Deinococcus aerius: one gene and its partner. The protein of the gene in region 1 binds, or shares a complex with, the protein of each later gene. Links are inferred from orthologs where the notes say so. Each region holds a gene or a part of one and is shown on either strand. Other genes may lie near its edges. The genes, in order: hisF and hisH.

Region 1 (10,623 bases):
GGGTTGAAGTCGGCCATCACCGGCTGGTAACCCTGGAAGGAGTTCGTGTACGCCGCCGCGACGAGGTTGGGGTTCTTGCCCGCGCCCGCGTCGGTCGCCGCGTACATGAGCATGCCGTCGTCCGTGACCGCGCCGTCGGTGGGGGAACCCGTGGCGGGCGTCAGGCGGTAGTTCATGTCCCCGGTGCTGAAGACGCGCAGGCGCAGGGCCGCCGGGTTGAAGTCCATGACGCGGGGGGCGCCCAGGCTCCCGCTGGTGTTGAGCGTCAGGGCGCCCGTGGCCGTGTCCACCCGGTAGAGCTTGCCCGTGTCGGTGAGGGCGTACAGCGCGCCGTCCTTATTGAACACGTCGAGGTCCACCAGGGTCTCGCCCACGCCCAGGCCGGTTAGCGCCCGGGTCGTCACGCTGACGGAGGCGTTGTCGAGGCCGAAGGTGACGAGCCGCCCCTGGGCATCCAGCCCGTAGGCCACGCGGCCTGAGGGCGCGACCGGCGAATTGGTCAGGCCGCAGGAGGAGAGGGCGAGCGCACAGGCGACGGGCAGCAGAGTGAGTCGTCTCATAGGTGAACCTCCCGGCGGCGCGGTTTGCAGGAGCGCCGCACTGTTCACCCAGCGGTATGCGAACACGGGGCCTGCGGATTTCTCATGGGCTTTACCGGGCGTTCACCGTTGCGGCTCACCCCACCTCCTTCGGCCCCTTCAACCCGCTCTTGCCTTCCCGCCCCTGTAGGACGGCGGCCACATCGGCAGGGGAGACGCCCACCTCGGCCAGGGCGAAGAGGGTGTGGAAGAAGAGGTCGGCGGCCTCGGTGGCGAGTTCGGCCCGGTCCCCGTTCTTCGCGGCGAGCAGCACCTCACCCGCCTCCTCGCTGATCTTTTTCAGCACGCGGTCCAGGCCCCCGGCGTGCAGCCGAGCGACATAGCTGTTCTCGGGCAAGGTGGCAAGGCGCTCGGTGATCGTCACATACACGCGCTCCAGCGTGCCGTCCAGCCCGGTATCCGCTGTCTGTTCCCCGAGGAGTGGCCGGTGGAAGCAGGAGTATTCGCCCGTGTGGCACGCGGGGCCGGTCTGCTCGACCCGGTACAGCACGCTGTCGCCGTCGCAGTCGAGGGCGACGGACACGACGCGCTGGGTGTGCCCGCTCGTGGCGCCCTTGACCCACTGCTCGCCGCGCGAGCGGCTGTAGTAGGTGGCCTCGCGGGTGTCCAACGTGCGCTGCACGGCGGCGCGGTCCGCGTACGCCTGCATCAGCACGGCACCGGTCCGGGCATCCTGCGTCACGACGGGGATCAGGCCGTCCGCGCCGAATCTCAGATCGTCCAGCCTCGTCACAGGTCCCTCCACTCCGGGCGCACGGGCAGGCCCTGGCCCCTTAGATACGTTTTGACCTGCGGCACGGTCAGTTCGCCGAAGTGGAACACGCTGGCGGCAAGGGCAGCGTCCGCGAGCCCGTCCGTCAGCACGTCGCGGAAGTCCTCCAGCCGCCCCGCCCCGCCCGAGGCGATCACGGGCAGGTCCACCGCCGAGGCGACGGCCCGGGTGGCCTCCAGGTCGAAGCCCGCCCGGGTGCCGTCGGCGTCCATCACGTTCAGGCAGATTTCGCCCGCGCCCAGGTGTTGCCCCCGCTCGGCCCACTCCAGCAGGTCGAGGCCGGTGTCCACCCGGCCCCCGCCCACGTGGACCGTCCAGCCCTCGCCGTTCGGCCTGCGCTTGGCGTCGATGCTCAGCACCACGCACTGGGCGCCGTAGTGGTCCGACGCCTCGCGGATCACCTCAGGGCGCCGCACCGCCCCGCTGTTCACGCTCACCTTGTCCGCCCCCGCCATCAGCAGTTGCCGGAAGTCCGAGACGGCGTTCACCCCGCCCCCGACCGTCAGCGGCATCATGACCTGCTCGGCGACCTGGGCGGCCACGTCGAGCATCAGCGAGCGGCCCTCGTGCGTGGCGGTGATGTCGTAGAACACCAGTTCGTCGGCCTGCTGCGCCTCGTAGGCCTGGGCGAGGGTGAGGGGGTCCCCGGCGTCGCGGTGGTCCTCGAAAAACCGCACGTTCTTGACCACCCGCCCGTTTTGCACGTCCAGGCACGGGATGATGCGCTTCGTCAACATGGGGGCAGTCTAGAGCGGCTTCCCGTCCCTTTACGGTCGAGCGAACACGGCTCGGTCACACCTCGGTCGTCAGAATTGAGAAAATCTTCATATCCGGCGTGCAGGCTGGGGGGCGAGGGGAAGGAGGCGTTCGGTGGAGCGGCGGCGTATCCTGTTGGTAGACGACAACCCGCATGACGTGGAACTGGCCCTGAACGCCTTTCAGGACAGCGGTGACCACGAGATTCTCGTCGCCGTGGGGGGGCGCGAGGCCCTGGCCGCGCTCGACGGCCCCGCGCCCCTCCCCGACCTGATCCTGCTCGACCTCAAGATGCCGCACATCGACGGTCTGGCCGTTCTGGATGCCGTGCGGGGCCGCGCCGCCACCCGTGCCATCCCGGTCGTCATGCTCACCACGAGTGGCGAGGACCGCGACATCCGCGAGAGCTACGCCCACGGGGCGAGCGCCTACGTGATCAAGCCGATGGACTTCACCCAGTTCCGCGAGGCGGTGCGGACGATTACCGCCTTCTGGGCGCACCTGAACCGCCACCCCCGCGCGGGCTGAAGGCGGCCTTTAGCCTCCGCCCTCCCGCCCGTACCGCCGCGCTACGCTGGCCCCATGCGTGTCTGGATCGGTTGTGGCGGCTACACCAACGACGACTGGGCGGCCCCCGGCCTGATCTACGAGGGCGTGAAGAAGGACGCCTACCTGGAGACGTACTCGCGGTACTTCGATGCCGTCGAGCTGAACTCCTCCTTCTACGCGATTCCCGGCCTCAAGGCCTTCGAGGGGATGGCCCGCAAGTCCGCCGGACGCACCCGCTTCGCCGTCAAGCTCAACAAGGTCTTCACCCACGACCGCGCCCCCACCGACGCCGACTACGACCGGATGCTGCAAAGCCCCGGCCCCCTGGCCGACGCGGGGTTGCTGGGTCCCTACCTCGCCCAGTTCCCCTACTCCTTCCACCGCACCGCCGACAACCGCAAGTACCTGCTGGGCCTGGCCGAGCGCTTCGCCGGACACGAACTCGCCGTCGAGCTGAGACATGCCTCCTGGGACAAGCCCGAGGTCCGCGAGGGCATGGCCGAGTACGGCCTGATCTGGGTCAGCCCCGACTATCCCCCGGTCGGCGGGATGCCCGAGCCGCAGGTTCACGTCACGACTGACGTGGGCTACCTCCGGTTGCATGGCCGCAACAAGGGCAGTTGGTGGGAGGGCGGGAGCGCCGCCGAGCGGCACGACTACCTCTACAACCGCGCCGAGATGGACGAGTGGGCGGAGAAGATCGCGCTGGTGGCGGATGATCTGTCTGAACTCTACATATTTTTTCTGAATACGACCCGCGGACATGCACTCAAGAACATCCCCATGCTGCGCGAGGCGTTGAACGCCCGCGGCGTGCCGATACAGACGCCGGACCCGGGTGACGAGGGGCGGCTAATCTGAGGGTCAGTTGAAGTCCATACACAAATTAGGCAGTGCATGGGCGAAGGGGGCATTACACTTATCTCGGGTTTCCCCGGAAGGAGAAAAAATGAAAATGATCCTCGCCACCACTACTCTTGCTGCCGCCTCTCTTGCGGGTGCACAGGTGGTAGACTGCCCTACCCTAAAAATGGGTAGCTATATTAGATTAAGCTACAAGGAAAAAGCGACTTTTCCTGACGTTCCAAAGGCTACAGATAAGTTTTTAAAATTCGATAACGTAGACATTGATCAGTGCGGCTATACCATAACGGGAGATACTAATAAAGTCTATATTAAGGCAAACAGCGTTTCAGAATTATTGAAGCTGGTTGCTGTGGAAAACACCTCTTCGTTTGCAATTCCTATGCTTAAATCAAGCGGGTACAAATACCCTTCTATAAGAGAGGGCTTCTACTTGTATCCACTCTATGTCGTTCTTAATACCAAGGATAATAGTGTAAGTAACTTAAAAGCTGATAATGCTTATATCGCTGAATCTACTTTTAGAGACTCCGTTATTGGTTATAAATTAAACAATGGTGCGTTAAAACCGTACTACTATGATGGCAAGGTTATTCCCTTTACGATTCCACCGGAGACGAGTACCCTCGATTTTTATGCTAAAAAAGGGGACACAGTAAATGACGGATGGGATCGAATATTGTTCAATTTCAAAGACAATTCTATAACACTATGGTATAATTATCCTTTTCCTCAAAACTAATATATCGATCGTATTTTATCCTGATAATTAGGGGTTAACTTACACATGTCTCCTGCTGTTGATGAATACGAGCAGAAGGCAGAGATTAGGTTGTATTTCATTGAATCAGCGTCATCTCTCTCAACCCCGCTAGAAACTCCCGCTCCGGGTACTCCTCGCCGTCAAACCCTTTGTCGCCCTCGACGGGCTGCACGCTCAGCGAGGCGAAGTCGAAGAGGTCGCGGTCGAGGAGGTGGCTGGGCGTCACGCGCGTCAGCGAGCGCAGGATATTTTGAAGACGGCCCGGATGCTCCCGCTCCCAGCCCTCCAGCATCTCGCCGACGACCCTGCGTTGCAGGTTCTCCTGACTGCCGCACAGGTTGCAGGGGATGATGGGAAAGCCCTTCGCCACGGCATACCGCTCGATGTCCCGCTCCGCGAGGTAGGCCAGCGGCCGGATGACCACGTTCGTCCCGTCGTCGCTCTGAAGTTTGGGCGGCATAGCCTTGAGCCGCGCGCCGAAGAACATGTTCATAAAGAGCGTTTCGAGGATGTCGTCGCGGTGGTGGCCCAGCGCGATCTTCGTCGCGCCGATCTCCCGCGCATGGCGGTACAGGATGCCCCGGCGCAGGCGGCTGCACAGCGAGCAGGTCGTCTTCCCCTCCGGCACCTTCTCCTTGACGATGGAGTAGGTGTCCTCGGTCAGGATGTCGTGCCTCACGCCTAACCGCGTCAGGTACTCGGGCAGCACATGGGTGGGAAAGCCCGGCTGGCCCTGGTCGAGGTTCACGGCGACGATCTCGAAGTCAATCGGCGCCCGCTTTTGCAGGTGTAGCAGGATGTCGAGCAGCGTGTAGCTGTCCTTGCCGCCCGAGAGGCAGACCATCACGCGGTCGCCGTCCTCGATCATGCGGTAGTCGGTGATGGCCTGGGCCGCGCCCCGGACGAGGGTGGAAAAGAGGCGTTGCGTCTCGGGTGTGAGGGTGTGGGTCATGGGGTCTCGCTTCTCTGGCTCTCCCGCGCGGGCGGGGCAGAACGCCATGCTAGGACAAATCGCGGGTAGGCTGCGGGGCAGCGGCACCCTTTGCGGGAGAGAGGGGAGGAGGTGCGGCAACTCCGGTGTGTGCTGCCCGCCCCCGCTCCTCCCAGCGTTTCAATCCCGACACGATCAGAAAGGCCACGACCACCATCAGGGTCCAGGCCAGCCATTTCGCGAGGTGGACGGGCTGCCAGCCGCCCGACTGGTGCGGGTAGACCCAGGCCCCCAGCCGGGTCGCGGCATTCTCGGCCAGGAAGACGAAGCCGCCGATCAGCGCGAAGGCGAGGCCCAGCGGCATGGTGTACCGCTCCGGCCCCACGGTGAAGGCGGCCCTCGTCCGGCGGTAGGCGAGCAGCAGCGCCGCCGTGACCACGTAGCGCAGGTCCGGCCCGAAGTGGTGCGTGAAGAAGTTCAGGTAGGCCGCCGCCGCCAGCCCACCCTGAACGCGCAGGGGTGGGGCATGCTCAAGGGCGAGGCCGAACCGCCGCCACGCCTGGGTCATGTAGCTGCCGACGCTCGCGTACATGAAGCCCGCGTAGAGCGGCACGCCCAGCACCTTGCTCAGCGCGTCCTCCGGGTAGGCCCAGCTCCCGTGGGCGACCTTGAAGGCCTCCAGCGTGAAGCCCAGCGCGTGAAACAGCAGGATGACTCCCGCCTCGCGCGGCGTCTCGAAGCGCAGGGCGAGCAGTGCCCCCTGCACCAGCAGGCAGCCCAGCAGCAGGAAGTCGTAGCGGGCCAGCCCCCACGCTCCCAGCGGCAGCGCCCGCGACAGCGCGAGCAGGCCCACCACCGCGAAGGCGAAGGTGCAGCACGCCGCCTGCCCCCGGGTGAACTGCCAGAGCTGGCGCCAGAACCGGGCGTCCCGGCGCGGAAAGGCGGGGGCGGACATGGGTTCCAGCGTGGCCCGCCCCACCCCGGGGCGCGTCATGCCAAAGGCGGACGATGGCGCCCCGGGGAGCCGGTAGGTTGAAGGCAGGATGCCTGACCTCCCCCCACCGACCGTGAGCCCCGCCCCGTGCGGCCACATGAAAGGCCGTTAGAGTGAGGGCCATGCGGTTGTTCACTGGCCTGGGCGTGCTCCTCCTGCTGGGGGCGGCGGGCGCGGGGGGGATGTGGTGGGCCTGGGGGCGCGACCTGCCCAGCGTGCAGGACCTCGACGTGCTGGAATTCAGCGGCAAGACCCGGGTGTACGACCGCCAGGGGTCTCTCGTGGGCACCCTGACCCCCAGCCTGGGCAGCGGCGAGGGCGTGAACCGCGACCTCCTCAAGCTCAACGAGATCAGCCCCTGGCTGCAAAAGGCCATCGTGACGAGCGAGGACCGCCGTTTCTTCGAGCACCACGGGGTCGACTACATCGGCATTGCGCGCGGGCTCCTGAAGGGCATCTTCGAGAACGACCTGGAGGGCGGCTCCTCCATCACCCAGCAGGTCGTGAAGAACACGCTGCTCTCCGACCTCAAGAGTGCGCGCACCCCCGAGCGCAAGTTCAAGGAGGCGGTCCTCGCCTACCAACTGGAGCGCAGCTTCACGAAGAACCAGATTCTCAACGCCTACCTCAACGTCATCTACTGGGGCGACGGGGGGCGCAGCGACATCATCGGGGCGGGGACGGCGGCGAGGGCGTACTTCAGGAAGAGTGCCGCTGACCTCAACCTCGCCGAGAGCGTCTACCTCACGACCATCGTGCCCGCGCCCAACAAGCGGTACAAGGACTTCCAGGCGTACCGTCCGCTCATGCGAAATCTGCTCGACCGCATGGTGGAGGACGGGCGGGTCACGAAGGCGGAGGCCGACGCCGCGTGGCGCACCCCGATCTACCCGGCGGGCTGGCGCATCGGCTGGAACAGTGACGGTACTGTTCGCAGCGCCGTTTTGGAACGGCCCGAACGCCTCCAGGAGAACATGCCTCCGCCCCCCGTCCAGACCGCCTTTCACTACCTCCAGGCGGTCGAGCGCGAACTCATCCCCAAGATCGGGCGCAAGGCGCTCTTCGGCGGGGGCAAGGTGTACACGGCGCTGGACCTCGGGGCACAGGAGGCGTCTGAGCGGGCGAGTTTGAACGCGCAACTCCCCGACGGCGCCACCCTGGGCCTGGCCCTCGTCAGCCCGAAAAATGGGGAGGTCCTGGCGCTCGTCGGGCAGAAGCTGACGGGCGGGCGGCCCTCGGACTGGAACAACGCCACCCAGGCGCGGCGGCAGGTGGGCAGCTCCATCAAACCGCTGTTGTATACGCTGGCGCTCGAAAAGGGCTGGAAGCAGAGCGACACCGTGCTGGACGCGCCGCTGACCGGTGACTACCAGCCGCAGAACTACGACGGGCGCTGGACCGGCCGCTACGTCACCATGCGGTACGCGCTCGACCACAGCCTGAACCTCCCCACCGTCCGCATCGCGCAGGAGGTGGGGCTGTCCAGTTTCGAGGCCAAGTTGCGCGAATTGGGGCTCGACCCGCCCCCGAACGCGGGCCTGTCCCTGAGCATCGGCACCCTGGAGGCGAGCCCGCTCCAGATGGCCGCCGCCTATGCCCCCTTCGCCAACGGCGGCCTCTACTACACGCCCACGCTGGTGCGCCGGGTGGAGGATGACCGCGGGCAGGTGCTCTACAACCGACCGACCCCGCAGGGCAAAAGGGTGTGGGACGAGCGCACCGCCTGGCTAGGGCTGGACATGATCCGCGGCGTGGTGAACGACCTCACCCCCGCCGAGGGCGGCCTCGCCACCCGCGCGCAGATTCCTGGCCGGGAGGTGGGCGGCAAGACGGGCACGACCAACGACGTGAAGGACCTGTGGTTCGCCGGGGTCACGCCCACGATCAGCGGGGCGGTCTGGGTCGGCAAGCAGGCGGGCGGCGCGCTGCCAGGCTGGGCCTACAGCGGCGAGATTCCCACCCCCGTGTGGCAGCAGGCGGTGGCGGGGGCGCTTGCCGGGCAGCCGCGCCAGAGCTTCACCGAGCCCGGCGGCATCACCTACCGGGTGGTGCGCCGCGTCGAGATGGCCTTCCGCGAGGAGGAGGCCGATCAGGAACAGGTCGCCCGCGACGGCAGCGGGAACGGCGAGGGAGGGGGCTTCTTCAGCCGCCGGGACCGCGCGCCCGCCCCGGCCCCTCAGCCGGAGCCCGACCCCGCCTCCCAGCCTGGCCCCGTGACCGAGGTGCCCCCGCAGGACGCCCCCACCGGGGAGGTGCCCTCCCTCGACCTCAACGCGGTGCCCGTGGACCCGGCCATCGACGGCATTCCCACCGGTGACCCGTATGCCGCCCCTCAGGAGAATCCGGCACCCCAGGAGAACACCCCCGTTCAGCCGAACACGGACGAGACCTTCACGTCCGGTGAGCCCGAACCTCTGCCCGCCGAACCCGCTCCCGACAGCGGCTCCTCCATCGACATCGCGCCGGAACCGGCCCCCGCCGAGCCGCAGCCCCTCCCCGAGGAGGGTGGCGACATACCCGTCTCGCCCGATGGGTTCTCGACGGACGGCAACCAGACAGACGGCAGCAGCGAGAGCAGCCCCTCCGAGACGGCCCCCACCTTCTAACGTGTCGGGCAGAAGAGGCCCCTCACCCAGGGGCTGAGGGGGCTTTCATCCCACGCGCTGGTCGCTACCCGTCCAGCGGAATCAGCGTGAGCGTCCCCGTCTGCGCCGAGCCGTCGATGGTCAGCACCTCCAGGCGGCAGGGCAGGTCGTCGCGGCCATGCTCGCGCACGAGGTAGTTCAGGGCGGCCCGCCGCATCAGCGCGAGTTTGCGCGCAGTCACGCTCTCGGCGGCGCTGCCGTGGCGGGCATTCCGACGTTGCCGAACCTCGGTGAAGATCAGAACTCCACCCTCGCGGCTCACGAGGTCGATCTCGCCCCCCGGAATGCGGTAGTTGCGCGCCACCACCTCCCGCCCCAGCGTTTCGAGGTGGGCAGCGGCGCGGGCCTCAGCATCAGCCCCCTTCATGCCAGCCACTCGTGCCAGGCGGTGAAGTCGGGCACCGCGAGCGACGCGCCCGCCGCGAGCAGCTTCTCCGCGGGGGCCGTGGTCGTCAGGGCCACGACCGTGCAGCCCGCCCCCGCCGCGCTGAGCACCCCGTTCACCGCGTCCTCGTGGGCCAGGCAGTCCTGCGGGTCCAGCCCCAGCAGCGCCGCGCCCCGCTCGAAAGGCTCGGGGTGCGGCTTGCCCCGGGTAACGTGTTCACCCAGCACCCGCGGTCCGAAGCGGGAGCCGAACCCCAGCGCCGCCATCCCAAATTCGACATTCACCGCGTCGGCACTCGTGACGAGGGCGAAGGAGATGCCCCGTTCCTCCAGGGCGTCGAGGTAGGCGCTCAGGCCTGCAACCTCGCGCAGCGCCCCCTGGGCCAGTGTGCGGTAACGCCCCTCCTTCGCCTCGTGGAAGCGCCGGATCAGCCCCTCGTCCGGGTACGTGCCCGTCAGCCGCTCGATGATCTCGGGGTTGCGGCCCCCGTCCACCTTGGTGTCGAGGTCGTGGTCGGTCAGCGTCAGACCCAGCACCTCGGCGGCGACCTCCTGCCAGGCCTGGCGGTGGAAGACGTTGTTGGAGGTCAGCACCCCGTCCATATCGAAGAGCACCCCGGCGGGGCGGGCGGGGAGCGTCAGGCTCACGCCTCCTCCGGCCCGTGCCCCAGCTCGGCGAGGAGGTCGCGGTAGAGCCGGGCGGCGTCGCGGCGCACGTCGTCCAGGGTCGCGTCCTCGGGCGCGAGTTCCAGGGCCGTCTCCAGCGCCCCCTCCAGCACCGCCGCGTAGATGGGCCAGCGGCCCCCCGACCGGGCCACGCCCCCCCCGTCCCGGTCGGCGTCGAGCGTCTGCAGGGCCACCTCCGCCGCCGCTCGCTCGGCGTCGCGCTTGGAGCGGCCCTCGCCCTGGCCGAGGGGGCGGCCCCCCGCCGAGACGGTCACGCGAAACAGCCGGTCGTGGGGCGGGCCGTCCGCCGTGGCGTCGAAGGTCGGCGTGCCCAGGCCCAGCGCCTGAAGCCGCGCGATCAGGTCTCCCTTGGGGTTCATGGTCCCCAGCGTAGACCACGGGAGGGGCCTCGTCCTTGTGGTCGCGCGAATGCTCCCGCGTGCCCCATTCCTCCGGCACCGGCAGGCGGTATGCTCGGCCCCCGGAAGAAGGAGCGCCCTGGTCTGCCCTCCCGGTGGCCCGCGGCGCCCTGCTGCCCCGGAGGCCCCATGACCCAGACCGTCCCCGCCGCCCCGCCCCCCAGCCCGGCCCGCCCGGAGCGCCGCCTGGTTCTCGGCGTGCAGCACGCCATCGCCATGTTCGGGGCGACGGTGCTCGTGCCCATCCTGGTGGGCCTCTCGCCCAGCGTGGCCCTCTTCGG
Region 2 (10,621 bases), on another replicon or contig:
TGGAGCCTGATGTACCGGTACAAATAGATATTCACCCCTTCTGTGATGACTTCACAGATATAAGTATTAACGACTTGAGCCTTATGATCTACCCAATGTATGAACGGTTGGCGAGTCCGGCCCATGCACGCTTCTACGACAATGCGGTGCGAGCCTTTCTGGTACTCCTTGGATCAGACGCTGACGAAGCACCGTAAGTTGGCCCCGCGGCTCCCCACCCCTTCCCCTTTCCCGCTACCATGCCCCGCGTGAAGTTCCCCGACCTCCCCATCGCCGAGGTGCTGCCCGAGGTGCGCGCGGCGCTCGCGGCTCACCCGCTGGTGGTGCTTCAGGCGCCGCCCGGGGCGGGCAAGAGTACCGTGCTGCCCCTGGCGCTGCTGGACCAGCCCTGGCTGGCCGGGCAGGCCATCGTCATGCTGCAACCCCGCCGGGTGGCGGCCCGCGCCGTCGCCGCGCGGCTGGCGGAGGGCCTGGGCGAGGAGGTGGGCGGAACCGTGGGCTCGCGCGTGCGCTTCGAGGCGCGCGTCTCGGCCCGCACCCGCATCGAGGTCGTGACCGAGGGCATCCTCACCCGTCGGCTGCAACGCGACCCGGAGTTGAGTGGCGTCGGCCTCGTCATCCTCGACGAGTTTCACGAGCGGTCCCTGAATGCCGACCTCGCCCTCGCCCTGCTGCGGGAGGTGCAGGGGGCGCTGCGGGACGACCTGCGCGTGCTCGTGATGAGCGCGACCCTCGACCCGGCCCTTCCTGGGCGGCTGGACGCACCGCTGGTGCAGAGCGCGGGCCGGGCCTACCCGGTGGACGTGCAGTACCTGCCCACCGACCCGGCCGGACGGGTGGAGGACGCGGTGGCCCGTTCCGTCCGCGAAGCCCTCGCCGCCCACCCCGAGGGGGACATCCTCGCCTTCCTGCCCGGCGTCCGCGAGATTCGGGGGGCGATGAGCGCCCTTGCTGATGTGCAGGCCGTCGTCCTGCCCCTCTACGGGGACCTGCCCCTGGCCGAGCAGCGGCGGGCGATCCTTCCCGACCCCGGTGGGCGGCGCCGGGTGGTGCTGGCAACTTCTATCGCGGAAACCTCGCTCACGCTGGCGGGAGTGCGGGTCGTGGTGGACGGAGGCCTTAGCCGCACGCAGCGGTTCGACCCCGGCACTGGTCTCACCCGCATGGTGACGACCCGCGTGACCCGGGATGCCGCCGATCAGCGGGCCGGACGGGCCGGACGTACTGCCCCCGGCACCGCCTACCGCCTGTGGAGCGAGCGCACCCACGCCGCCCTCGCCGCCGCCCGACCGCCGGAAATCCTGGAGGCCGACCTCGCGCCCCTCACGCTGGAACTCGCCGGATGGGGCGCCCCCGATCCCGCCGCGCTCGCCTGGCTGGACGAGCCGCCCGCCCCGCGTGTCGAGTCGGCCCGGGCCTTGCTGCGCGACCTCGACGCGCTGGACGGGGAGAACCGCATCACCCCGCGCGGCGCGGCCCTGCTGGAGTTGCCGACCCACCCCCGCCTCGCGCACCTGCTCCACGACGGGGTGGCGCTCGGTCTGGGGGCGCTCGCCGCTGACGTGGCCGCCCTGCTGGAGGAACGCGACCCGCTGGGGAGTGGGGCGGGAACGGACCTCACCGACCGGGTAGCGGCCCTCCGCGCGTGGCGGCGGGGCGAGCGCGGTAGGGGAGAAGCCGCCGTCCTGGAACGGATCGGGCGCCTGTCGGGGCAGTGGCGGAGGCTGCTCCGGCTCCCGTCCGACGACACGCCCCCCGACCCCTTCGCCGTGGGGCAACTCGTCGCCCTCGCCTACCCCGAGCGGGTGGCCCTGGGCCGGGAGGGGGGAGGGGGCCGCTTCCTGCTGGCGGGCGGTCAGGGGGCGCGGTTGCCGGAGGGGGACCCGCTCGCGGCGAGTCCCGCCCTCGCCGTCGCCCACCTCGATGCGGGCAGTGGGGAAGGCCGCATCCACCTCGCCGCGCCGCTCGACCCCGCCCTGCTGGAGGACCGGGCCACCACCCGGGACACCGTGCGCTGGGATGCCCGGACCGGAACCCTCGTCGCCCAACGCGAGCGGCATGTGGGGGCGCTGGTGCTGGAGGCTCGCCCCCTGCGCGACCTGCCGCATGAGGCAAGGGTCAAAGCCCTTGCGGACGCCATCCGCGAGGGGGGCCCGCACCTCCTGACCTTCAGCCCGGAGGCTGAGAACTTGCGTGCCCGGGTCGAATCCCTGCGCCACTGGCGCCCCGAGGAATCCGAGTGGCCCGACCTGTCCGACGCGGCGCTCCTGGACACGCTAGAGGACTGGCTCGGCCCTCATCTGGAAGGCGTCCGCACCCGCGACGACCTGCGGCGCGTGAACCTCCTCCCCGCCCTGGGGGCCCTCTTGCCCTGGCCGCTGCCCGCCCGTCTCGACGACCTCGCCCCCACCCACCTGACGGTCCCCAGCGGATCGCGCGTCCGGCTCGGGTACACGCTTGACGGCTCGCCGCCCATCCTGGCCGTGAAGCTCCAGGAACTCTTTGGGCTGTCCGAGACGCCGACCGTCAACGGGGGCCGCACACCCGTGCTGCTGCACCTGCTCTCGCCCGCCGGGCGGCCCGTGCAGGTGACCCAGGACCTGCGTTCCTTCTGGAACTCCTCCTATTTCGAGGTTCGCAAGGACCTGCGGGGCCGCTACCCCAAGCACCCCTGGCCGGACGATCCCTGGTCGCACGCCCCGACCCGGCACGTCAAGAAACGGCTGTGACAGGGGCGCGGGAACTCCCACAAGGAGGCCACGGCCCAGGGGTATCGCCTGAGCCGTGGCCGGGAGGAAGTTCGATTTACAGCAGCTTCGCCAGCGCGCCGCCCAGCAGGGTCAGGGTCAGGACGACGAGCATCACGGCGGCGAGGTGCCGGGGGCTGACGGGGCTCACGCGGCCCGCCCGTGCCCGCCCTGGGGGGTGGGGTGCAGGCTGCTCAGGGCCGCCTTGAGGTGCTTGTACACCTCGCGCTGGAGGTCCAGGTCCTCGGGCAGCTCGTACTTGAGCTGCTCCATCGCCTGCACGAGGTGGGCGCCGCCGGGGCTGCGCTCGTGGTCGGGCCGCGCCCACTCGGGGAGTTCGGGGGTCACGGCGGGCTCGCGCCTGGCGTCGTTCCACTCGACCCACTGCTTGGGCAGGTCGTACAGGTAGCGCCCGATGCCGAACTGCACCGCGCACCGCTTGAGGGCGTCCGAGGAGGCGGCCTTGAGGGTCGCGTACTCGCCGTCGCCGCCCGCCTCGCCGATGTCCTCGCGCGTCACGCCCAGAACGGTCAGGCGGCCCTTGACGGTGGGGGTGGAGGTGCCGGGCACCACCTCGATCTCGAAGCTCCAGGCGTCGGGGCAGATGGCGTCCAGGCGGTCCTGAACGGCGCGCGCGTCCACATACGCGAGTAACAGGGCACGGCTTCGATCCTTGGTGAACGCCTGGGGCTTCCAGCCCACAAGATGAGCGGGAAACGGGGCTTGGAGTCGTTTCTGAACATCGCTCAACTTCATGGATTTAGTTTATAACAGAACGCGATTACGGTCAAGGCGTAATTGGGGCGCTGTTCCCCGACTCTTACCGAATTCTTTCTGATGAACGGCAAAACGCCCCCGGCGCGGGCCAGGGGCGAGGGCGGGACGCGGGTTACTGCGCGGCAATTCCTGTCTGCTGGTAGATCCAGTTGATGTACCCGTTCACGCGGGTGTAGACCCCGTATCCGCGGCACTCGCTGGGACCGTAGCTCACGATGCCCAGCACGTAGTATTTGCCGTTGTACGGCGCGGCAAGGGGACCGCCGCTGTCCCCGTTGCAACTGTCCTTGCCGCTGGCGTACTTGCCGCAGATCGTGTTGCTCGGGCGGCTGCCGCAGTCGCTGCCCGTGGGAGTAATAGGGATGGTGACCTCACGCAGCGCCGTGTTGCTGTACGCGCCCGTCTCGGTCTTGCCCCAGCCGCTCACGGTGGCGCTCTTGCCGTTCACGTCAAGCGCGGACTCGGCGCTGTTCCCGGGCAGGGCGGCCGTCTGGACGGTGCTGCCCAGCGTGAAGGCCGTGCTGACCTTGATGAGCGCGATATCGTAGCCGCTGCTGGCCCCGCCATAGTACGGGTGGATGATGATCTGGCTCGGCGTGCGGAGCTGCCCGCTCGTGGTGGTCAGATTGTTGATGCCTGCGCGCACCCGCATGTTGCTCGTGCTCTGGCCATCCACGCAGTGGGCCGCCGTCATCACCCAGTTCGGGCTGATCAGGGTGCCGCCGCACCAGCCGCCGCTCATCTGGTTGCTGGGCGTCACGCTGACCTGGTAGGGACGGTTCGTCACGCTCGTCACCGTGCCGTAGACGATCTGGCCGCTCAGCTCGCCGAACGCCTTCTCGGTGCCGGTCGTGGTCATGCTCTCCTCGGGGAGGGACTGGGCGGCCTGGGGCGTGATGGTGCCGCAGGCGGTGAAGACCAGCGAACCGAGCAGGGCGAGCGGGGCGAGAAACTTCTTCATGCGGACCTCCTGAAGGATGCGGAAAGTGGGCAGAGAAGAACCCGGCCTCCCCCTGTGCGGAGGGCCGGGTTGGCGGCGGTTACTTCGTCTCGGTCAGGGTGTAGGAGCCGCTGCCGGAGTAGGCGTAGACCTCCCAGCGGTAGGAGCCGCTCCCCGCCGCGTAGTTGATGCTCTCGCTGCTCGTGCCGCCCTCGCTGGCGGCCACGTCGGCCCAGGCGCTGCCGTTCCACTTCTGGAGGTAGAGGTCGAAATCGGTGCCGCTCGGGCCGCTGAGCGAGCCCCGCAGCGTGCCGCCCGCGTAGGAAAAGCCGCTCGTGCTCGGCTTCCAACTGCTGCTCCCCTGGCTCACCGAACCCGTGTAGGTCGTCGTGGTGCCGCTGGGGGGCGTGGTCGTGCCGCCCGTGCCCGTGTACAGCAGGCGGTTGGGGCTGCCCGTGCCCGCGTTCGTGACCTTGCCGGTCGTCGCGCCATTCACCAGCGCGCTCGTGACCTGGGCGGTCGTGTACGAGGGGTTATTCGCCAGGATCAGGGCCGCCGCGCCCGCCACGTGGGGCGTCGCCATGCTCGTGCCGCTGATCGTATTCGTGGCGGTCGTCGAGCCGATCCAGGCGGAAGTGATGCCCGTGCCCGGCGCGAAGATGTCCAGGCACGAGCCGTAGTTGCTGTAGCCCGTGTCGCGGCTGTCGGTCCTGGTGGTGGCGCCCACTGTAATGGCGTTGGCGGCGCGGGCGGGGGAGACGTTGCAGGCGTTCTGGTTCTCGTTGCCCGCCGCGACGGCCATCACGAGGTTCTTGCTCGCCGCGTTGTTCACCGCGTCGTCCACGGCCTGGCTCGCGCCGCCCCCCAGGCTCATGTTCGCCACGGCGGGGCCGGTCTTGTTGCTCACGGCCCAGTTGATCCCCGCGATCACGCCGGAGTTCGTGCCGCTGCCGCTGCAGTCCAGCACCTTGACTGCCACAAGTTTCACGCCCTTGGCGACGCCCCAGGTGCTCCCGCCCACCGTGCCCGCCACATGGGTGCCGTGCCCCTGGCAGTCGCTGTTGTTCCCGTCGCCCGTCTGGTTCGTGCCCCATACGGCCCGCCCGCCAAAGTCGGTATGCGACGTGTTGATGCCCGTGTCGATGATGTAGGCGGTGACGTTGCTGGCCGTCGTGGTGTAGGTGTAGTTGCCGTCCAACGGCAGGTTGCGCTGGTCGATGCGGTCGATCCCCCAGGTCGCCCCGCTCTGGGTGGCGCTGGCCCTCACCACGCCGTCCTGCTCGATGTACTTCACCCGCTTGTCGGCCCGCAGGGTGGCGAGGTTCTGGGCGCTGAGCTTGGCCGCGAAGCCGCTGAGTGCCTGCGTGTAGAGGTGCTGCACGGTGATGCCCTGCGGATCGAGGCCCAGCGACCGCACCAGGCCCCCCGTATCCTGCGCCCCCAGATTCGACGGCATGGCCCCCTCACTGAGGACCACGATGTACTGCCCGGGAATGGCGTCGGGGTTGCTCGTCCCCAGCAGCGGCGCGGAGGTCCGGGTCCCACGCTCCGGCGTGGCGGCCTGCGTGTTGTCCGCAGGTCCACTCGCCATCTGCTGACCGCAGGCGGCGAAGAGGAGCGTGAGGCCGAGCGTGAGAGGAGCAATACGTGAGTTCATCCTGAACCTCCAGGTGGGGTTGGACCGGGGAACGCGCTGAATTTGCCGACGCGCAAGGTTTACCACAGGCGTGGAAAAGGCCTTCATAAAAACATCTAGGCAGGTGCCTGATGGGCAATTTTTCTCTAAGAGAGGACCCTTTTTTACTACTGAGGAGATGTGCTCTCCTTCTAGTACTCTCTGATATTGCTGATCCTGCGGGGACATCACGAAATGATTGAAAGATGTGATGAGCCTGTGTTGCAGGCGTGATAGGTATGTGTTTTCACATACCTGGGGTGACGAAGAGCGACCACCATCATCGTTCCGGCGCGTTGCACACCCTAGGGGATTGCAGTTCTCAGATGCCAAGAGCCGTAGCATGCCCCGTATGGCCCGCACCGCCACCACCCGCACCGCCACGGTTCGCCGCACCACCAGCGAGACGGACATCACCGTGACCCTCGATCTGGACGAGACGGCCTCCACCCCGCCCGCGACCGGGCACGGGTTCCTCGACCACATGCTCGACGCTCTTGCCCGGCACGCCCGGATTGGCCTGAGCGTGCGGGCGGCGGGCGACCTGCACATCGAGCCGCACCACCTGATCGAGGACGTGGGGATCACGCTGGGGCAGGCACTGGGGCAGGCGCTCGGCGACCGCCGGGGGATCGAGCGGTACGGCAGCGCCTTCGTGCCCATGGACGAGACGCTGGCCCACGTGGTCCTCGACCTGTCGGGCCGGGCGCACCTCGCCTTCGAGCCGGAGCGGCTGGACGTGTGGGGGGACGCGGGCGGCATGACCCACTACCACCTGCGCGAGTTCCTGCGGGGGTTGTGCAACCACGCGGGCGTCACCCTGCATGTCCGCCTGCTCGCGGGCCGCGAGGCGCACCACGTCATCGAGGCGGTCATGAAGGCGTTGGCCCGTGCCCTACGCGACGCGGTGCGGGTCACGTCGGACGAACTGGCGAGTACGAAGGGGGTGTTGTGAGGCCCGCCGCTCACCGCCCGTCAGGGCCGCGCGGCCAGACTGCCGGGGTGAAGCAAGTGCTGATGCTGACTCTTCTGCCCATGACCTCGGCGGGCCTGGCTGTCTCAGGCCCCAGCGAGAGCCGCGTGCCCCGCGCCGCCGAAGGGGACGCCATCATCCGCGCCGTGTGCGATCCCCGGGCCGCCCTGGGTCGGCTGAAGGGGTGCAAGCAGGTTTCCTACGGGGGCCGCCCCATCCCCGAAATCCTCGGTCCCCAGACGCGCCTGACGCTCTCCACCGTGTTTCCAGGCTCCTTCACGGCGGCCAATCGGCAGGAGTTGCTCGCCACCTTCTGCACGGAAACGGAATCCTGCTCCGGCGAGACGGTCCTGCTCCGGCACACGCGGGGGCAGTGGCAGGCCATTGGACTCGTGCCCGGCCTGATCGCCACGAACTGCCTCACTTACCCCCGACCCGGCGGAACTCAGGCGGTGGTCTGCCTGAGCGAGAGCGCGCGGAACGAGCCGATAGGCAGCGCCCTCAAAACCGCGTCGTGGACGGGCGCTAGGGTGAAGGTGGAGACGGTGGCGCTATTCCCGCTGCTCGCTTTCCGCGACTTCTTCAATCCCGGTTCCGCCCAGTGCGCGGGCCGCTGGCAACTTGACCCCTTCTCGTGGGATGACCGCGACCGCAACGCCGACCGGGTGCCTGACCTGACCATCCTGGCGGCCCGGACGACGTATCAGGGCGGCCCGGACCTCTGCCGGGCAGGGCAGGGGTTCAACGCGCAGGCGAGCGGCTCCGTTCGCAACGACCTCACCTTCGTCTGGACGGGTGAAACCTTGCGGCCCACCGGAAACACCACTGCCATCCTCGACAGGTACGCTAAGGGGCGGTAATTGATGAACAAGCCCCTGGCACTCCTGACCCTGACCACCCTTGCCACCGCTCAGGCCCAGTTCTCCGGTCCTAACGAGGCCCGGGTACCCCGGAGCGCCGAGGGACAGGCCCTGGCCCGTGCGGTGTGTGCCGCTCCCGTGCCGCTGGGTAACCTGAGCGGCTGCACCGTGACGAACCGTTATCCTTCCTCGCCGCTGCCCGACTTGCGGGTGCCGGTCAAGCCACAGGAGGGAAAGGGCGAGTGGGCCTACGTCCCCGTGCGGGTGCTGTACGGCTCGTTCACCCGTCCGAACGCCCGGGACGTGCTCGCGCAGTTTTGCACCGAGACCGACACCTGCCGCGCGGATGCCGTGCTGCTGACCCGGCAGGGCGCGGGCTGGAGGGCAGTGGGAGTGGTGCCGGGCTTCGACCTGGATGTGTGCCTCACCTACCCCGTGAAGGGCGGCACCGACGCCGCCACCTGCCTGGCGCGGGACGAGCAGCGCCTGAGCCGGGTGCAGGTCTTCCGGTGGGTCGGGGGCAAGGCCCAGGTGCAGCAAGTGGCCGCGTTCCGTCCCCTGTCCCTGACCCGGCCCGATTCGGCGCAGTGTCGGGGGGGCTGGGAGGCGGAACCCCTCCAGTGGCACGACCGCGACCGCGACGCCGACGGGTGGCCCGATCTCACCCTGACGGTGTCGCTCACCCGCTACCCCCTGGACGACAAGACCTGCACCATGCTGCGCGGCAGCGGCATTCTGAACCGCCGCATTCCCGACCTCGCCTTCTCCTGGGACGGCGTGAAGTTCAACCCCTCGGCCCAGACCCGCGATTTCCTCAAGAACTACGGAGAACCCCAGTGACCCCCGAAGTCCTCCTCCTCGACTACGGCGCGGGTAATGTCCGCAGCGCCGCCAAAGCCCTGGAACGTGCCGGGATGACCGTCCGCCTCTCCGACAACCCCGCCGACGTGCCGTACGCGCCCGCCCTCGTGGTGCCCGGACAGGGCCACTTCCGGCAGGTGATGGAGGCGTTCGACCGCCACGGCTTCCACGGCCCGGTGCTGGACGCGGCAAACGGCGGTACCCCGATTCTGGGTATCTGTGTGGGGATGCAGATGCTCCTCACCGACTCGGAGGAGGCCCCCGGCCTACCCGGCCTGAACCTCGTGCCCGGCACGGTGCGCCGCTTCACGCCCGTGCCCGGGCGCAAGGTGCCGCAGATGGGCTGGAACAGCCTGGACAAGGTGGGCGACTCGCCGCTGCTGCGGGACCTCGCCTGCCCGGCCTACGCCTACTTCGTCCACTCGTACTACGTGCCGATTGACGTGGACGTGGACGCCGGGGCGCTCACCGAGTACGGCGTGCCCTTCTGGTCGGCCTTCAGCCGGGGCACTATCCACGCCACGCAGTTCCACCCCGAAAAGAGCGGCGCCGTGGGCCTCGCCATCCTGGAACGGTTCCGGCGGCACGTGCTGGGGGGCTGAGGGAGGACGCCCCGCACCGCTCCCTCGGGGACAGCCTTCCCCCTCTTCACGTTGTATTTGCAGTCCGTATATGGGACCCGCCTCACCGGTCCCCGCCCGGTAGACTCGGTTTCATGAGTTCCCTGCCCCTGCCGCTCGACCACGGGCACCTTCAAAAACTGGTGACCGCCGACCTCGTGCGCCCGGACCACCTGCTGGGCGCCCATCCCGTCACCCAGGATGGGGTGGAGGGGGTGCGCTTCGCCGTGTGGGCGCCGAACGCGCGGCACGTCAGCGTGGTGGGGGACTTCAACGGCTGGAACGGCCTTGACCACCCCATGCAGCGCCTCGACTTCGGCTTCTGGGGGGCCTTTGTGCCGGGGGCGCAGCACGGGCAGCGGTACAAGTTCCGGGTCACGGGCGCGGACGGGCGCACCGTGGACAAGATGGACCCCTACGGCACTTTCACGGAGGTGAGGCCGGGCACCGCGAGCATCATCTGGCGACAACCCTTCGAGTGGACGGACGAGAAATGGATGGCCAGTCGTGGCCCCGGCTTCGACCGACCCGTGAGCGTTTACGAGGTCCACGTGGGCTCCTGGGCCCGGCGCGACGACGGCTGGTTCCTGAACTACCGCGACCTCGCGCACCGTCTGGCCGACTACGTGACCCACATGGGTTATACCCACGTCGAGCTGCTGGGCGTGATGGAGCACCCCTTCGACGGCTCGTGGGGCTATCAGGTCACCGGCTACTACGCCCCGACGAGCCGCCTGGGTGCCCCCGAGGACTTCGCCTACCTCGTCAACCACCTGCACGAGCGCGGGATCGGGGTCTTTCTCGACTGGGTGCCGGGGCACTTCCCCACCGACGAGGCGGGGCTGGCGCACTTCGACGGCGGGCCGCTGTACGAGTACGCCGATCCCCGCAAGGGTTACCACCACGACTGGAACACCTACATCTTCGACTACGGGCGCAACGAGGTCGTGATGTTCCTGGTCGGCTCGGCCCTGAAGTGGGTGCAGGATTTCCACGTGGACGGCCTGCGGGTGGACGCGGTGGCCTCCATGCTGTACCTCGACTTCTCGCGCACGGAGTGGGTGCCGAATATCCACGGCGGGCGCGAGAATCTGGAGGCCATCGCCTTCCTCAAGCGGCTCAACGAGGTCATTCACCATATGGCTCCCGGCGTGACGATGGTGGCGGA

The links.
Region 2: the proteins of hisF (region 1) and hisH are in contact, whole or in part, in a crystal structure (PDB 6RU0), measured with the Thermotoga maritima proteins. The link is inferred for Deinococcus aerius from one-to-one orthologs. Residues at the interface, in WP_004080486.1 of Thermotoga maritima: Met1, Leu2, Ala3, Arg5, Ser40, Glu41, Asp45, Glu46, Ala70, Glu71, Ile73, Asp74, Ile75, Pro76, Phe77, Asp98, Lys99, Ser122, Gln123, Glu161, Thr195, Leu196, Asn247, Arg249, Glu251; in WP_004080484.1 of Thermotoga maritima: Asn15, Arg18, Arg22, Arg117, Leu118, Pro119, His120, Met121, Gly122, Trp123, Asn124, Asn134, Gly135, Tyr136, Tyr138, Val140, Tyr158, Glu180, Lys181, Ser182, Ser183, Lys184, Ile185.

The regions. Positions count from the first base shown.
Region 1 is NZ_BFAG01000011.1:141,395-152,017, forward strand. Bases 219-3,196 are described here. They hold hisF (imidazole glycerol phosphate synthase subunit HisF), read right to left. Parts: upstream 2,109-3,196; coding sequence 1,329-2,108; downstream 219-1,328. Other genes in these bases: DAERI_RS15280 (DUF4394 domain-containing protein), read right to left, coding at 219-560; hisIE (bifunctional phosphoribosyl-AMP cyclohydrolase/phosphoribosyl-ATP diphosphatase HisIE), read right to left, coding at 676-1,332; DAERI_RS15295 (response regulator), read left to right, coding at 2,242-2,655; DAERI_RS15300 (DUF72 domain-containing protein), read left to right, coding at 2,710-3,196. In the rest of the region: more of DAERI_RS15280, read right to left, coding at 1-218; more of DAERI_RS15300, read left to right, coding at 3,197-3,537; DAERI_RS22075 (hypothetical protein), read left to right, coding at 3,626-4,282; tRNA 2-thiocytidine(32) synthetase TtcA, read right to left, coding at 4,380-5,255; DAERI_RS15310 (DUF817 domain-containing protein), read right to left, coding at 5,305-6,228; DAERI_RS15315 (transglycosylase domain-containing protein), read left to right, coding at 6,351-8,834; DAERI_RS15320 (YraN family protein), read right to left, coding at 8,899-9,240; DAERI_RS15325 (HAD family hydrolase), read right to left, coding at 9,237-9,905; DAERI_RS15330 (putative dsRNA-binding protein), read right to left, coding at 9,902-10,303; DAERI_RS15335 (uracil-xanthine permease family protein), read left to right, coding at 10,472-10,623.
Region 2 is NZ_BFAG01000004.1:10,157-20,777, reverse strand. The notes cover bases 7,646-10,621. They hold hisH (imidazole glycerol phosphate synthase subunit HisH), read left to right. Parts: upstream 7,646-8,808; coding sequence 8,809-9,435; downstream 9,436-10,621. Other genes in these bases: DAERI_RS06905 (1,4-alpha-glucan branching enzyme), read left to right, coding at 9,549-10,621; DAERI_RS06915 (hypothetical protein), read left to right, coding at 7,976-8,812; DAERI_RS06920 (hypothetical protein), read left to right, coding at 7,646-7,972. Also shown: ATP-dependent helicase HrpB, read left to right, coding at 240-2,729; single-stranded DNA-binding protein DdrA, read right to left, coding at 2,895-3,503; DAERI_RS06935 (serine protease), read right to left, coding at 3,637-4,485; DAERI_RS06930 (S8 family peptidase), read right to left, coding at 4,565-6,121; imidazoleglycerol-phosphate dehydratase HisB, read left to right, coding at 6,492-7,094; more of DAERI_RS06920, read left to right, coding at 7,142-7,645. UniProt on the Escherichia coli protein: IGPS catalyzes the conversion of PRFAR and glutamine to IGP, AICAR and glutamate. The HisH subunit catalyzes the hydrolysis of glutamine to glutamate and ammonia as part of the synthesis of IGP and AICAR.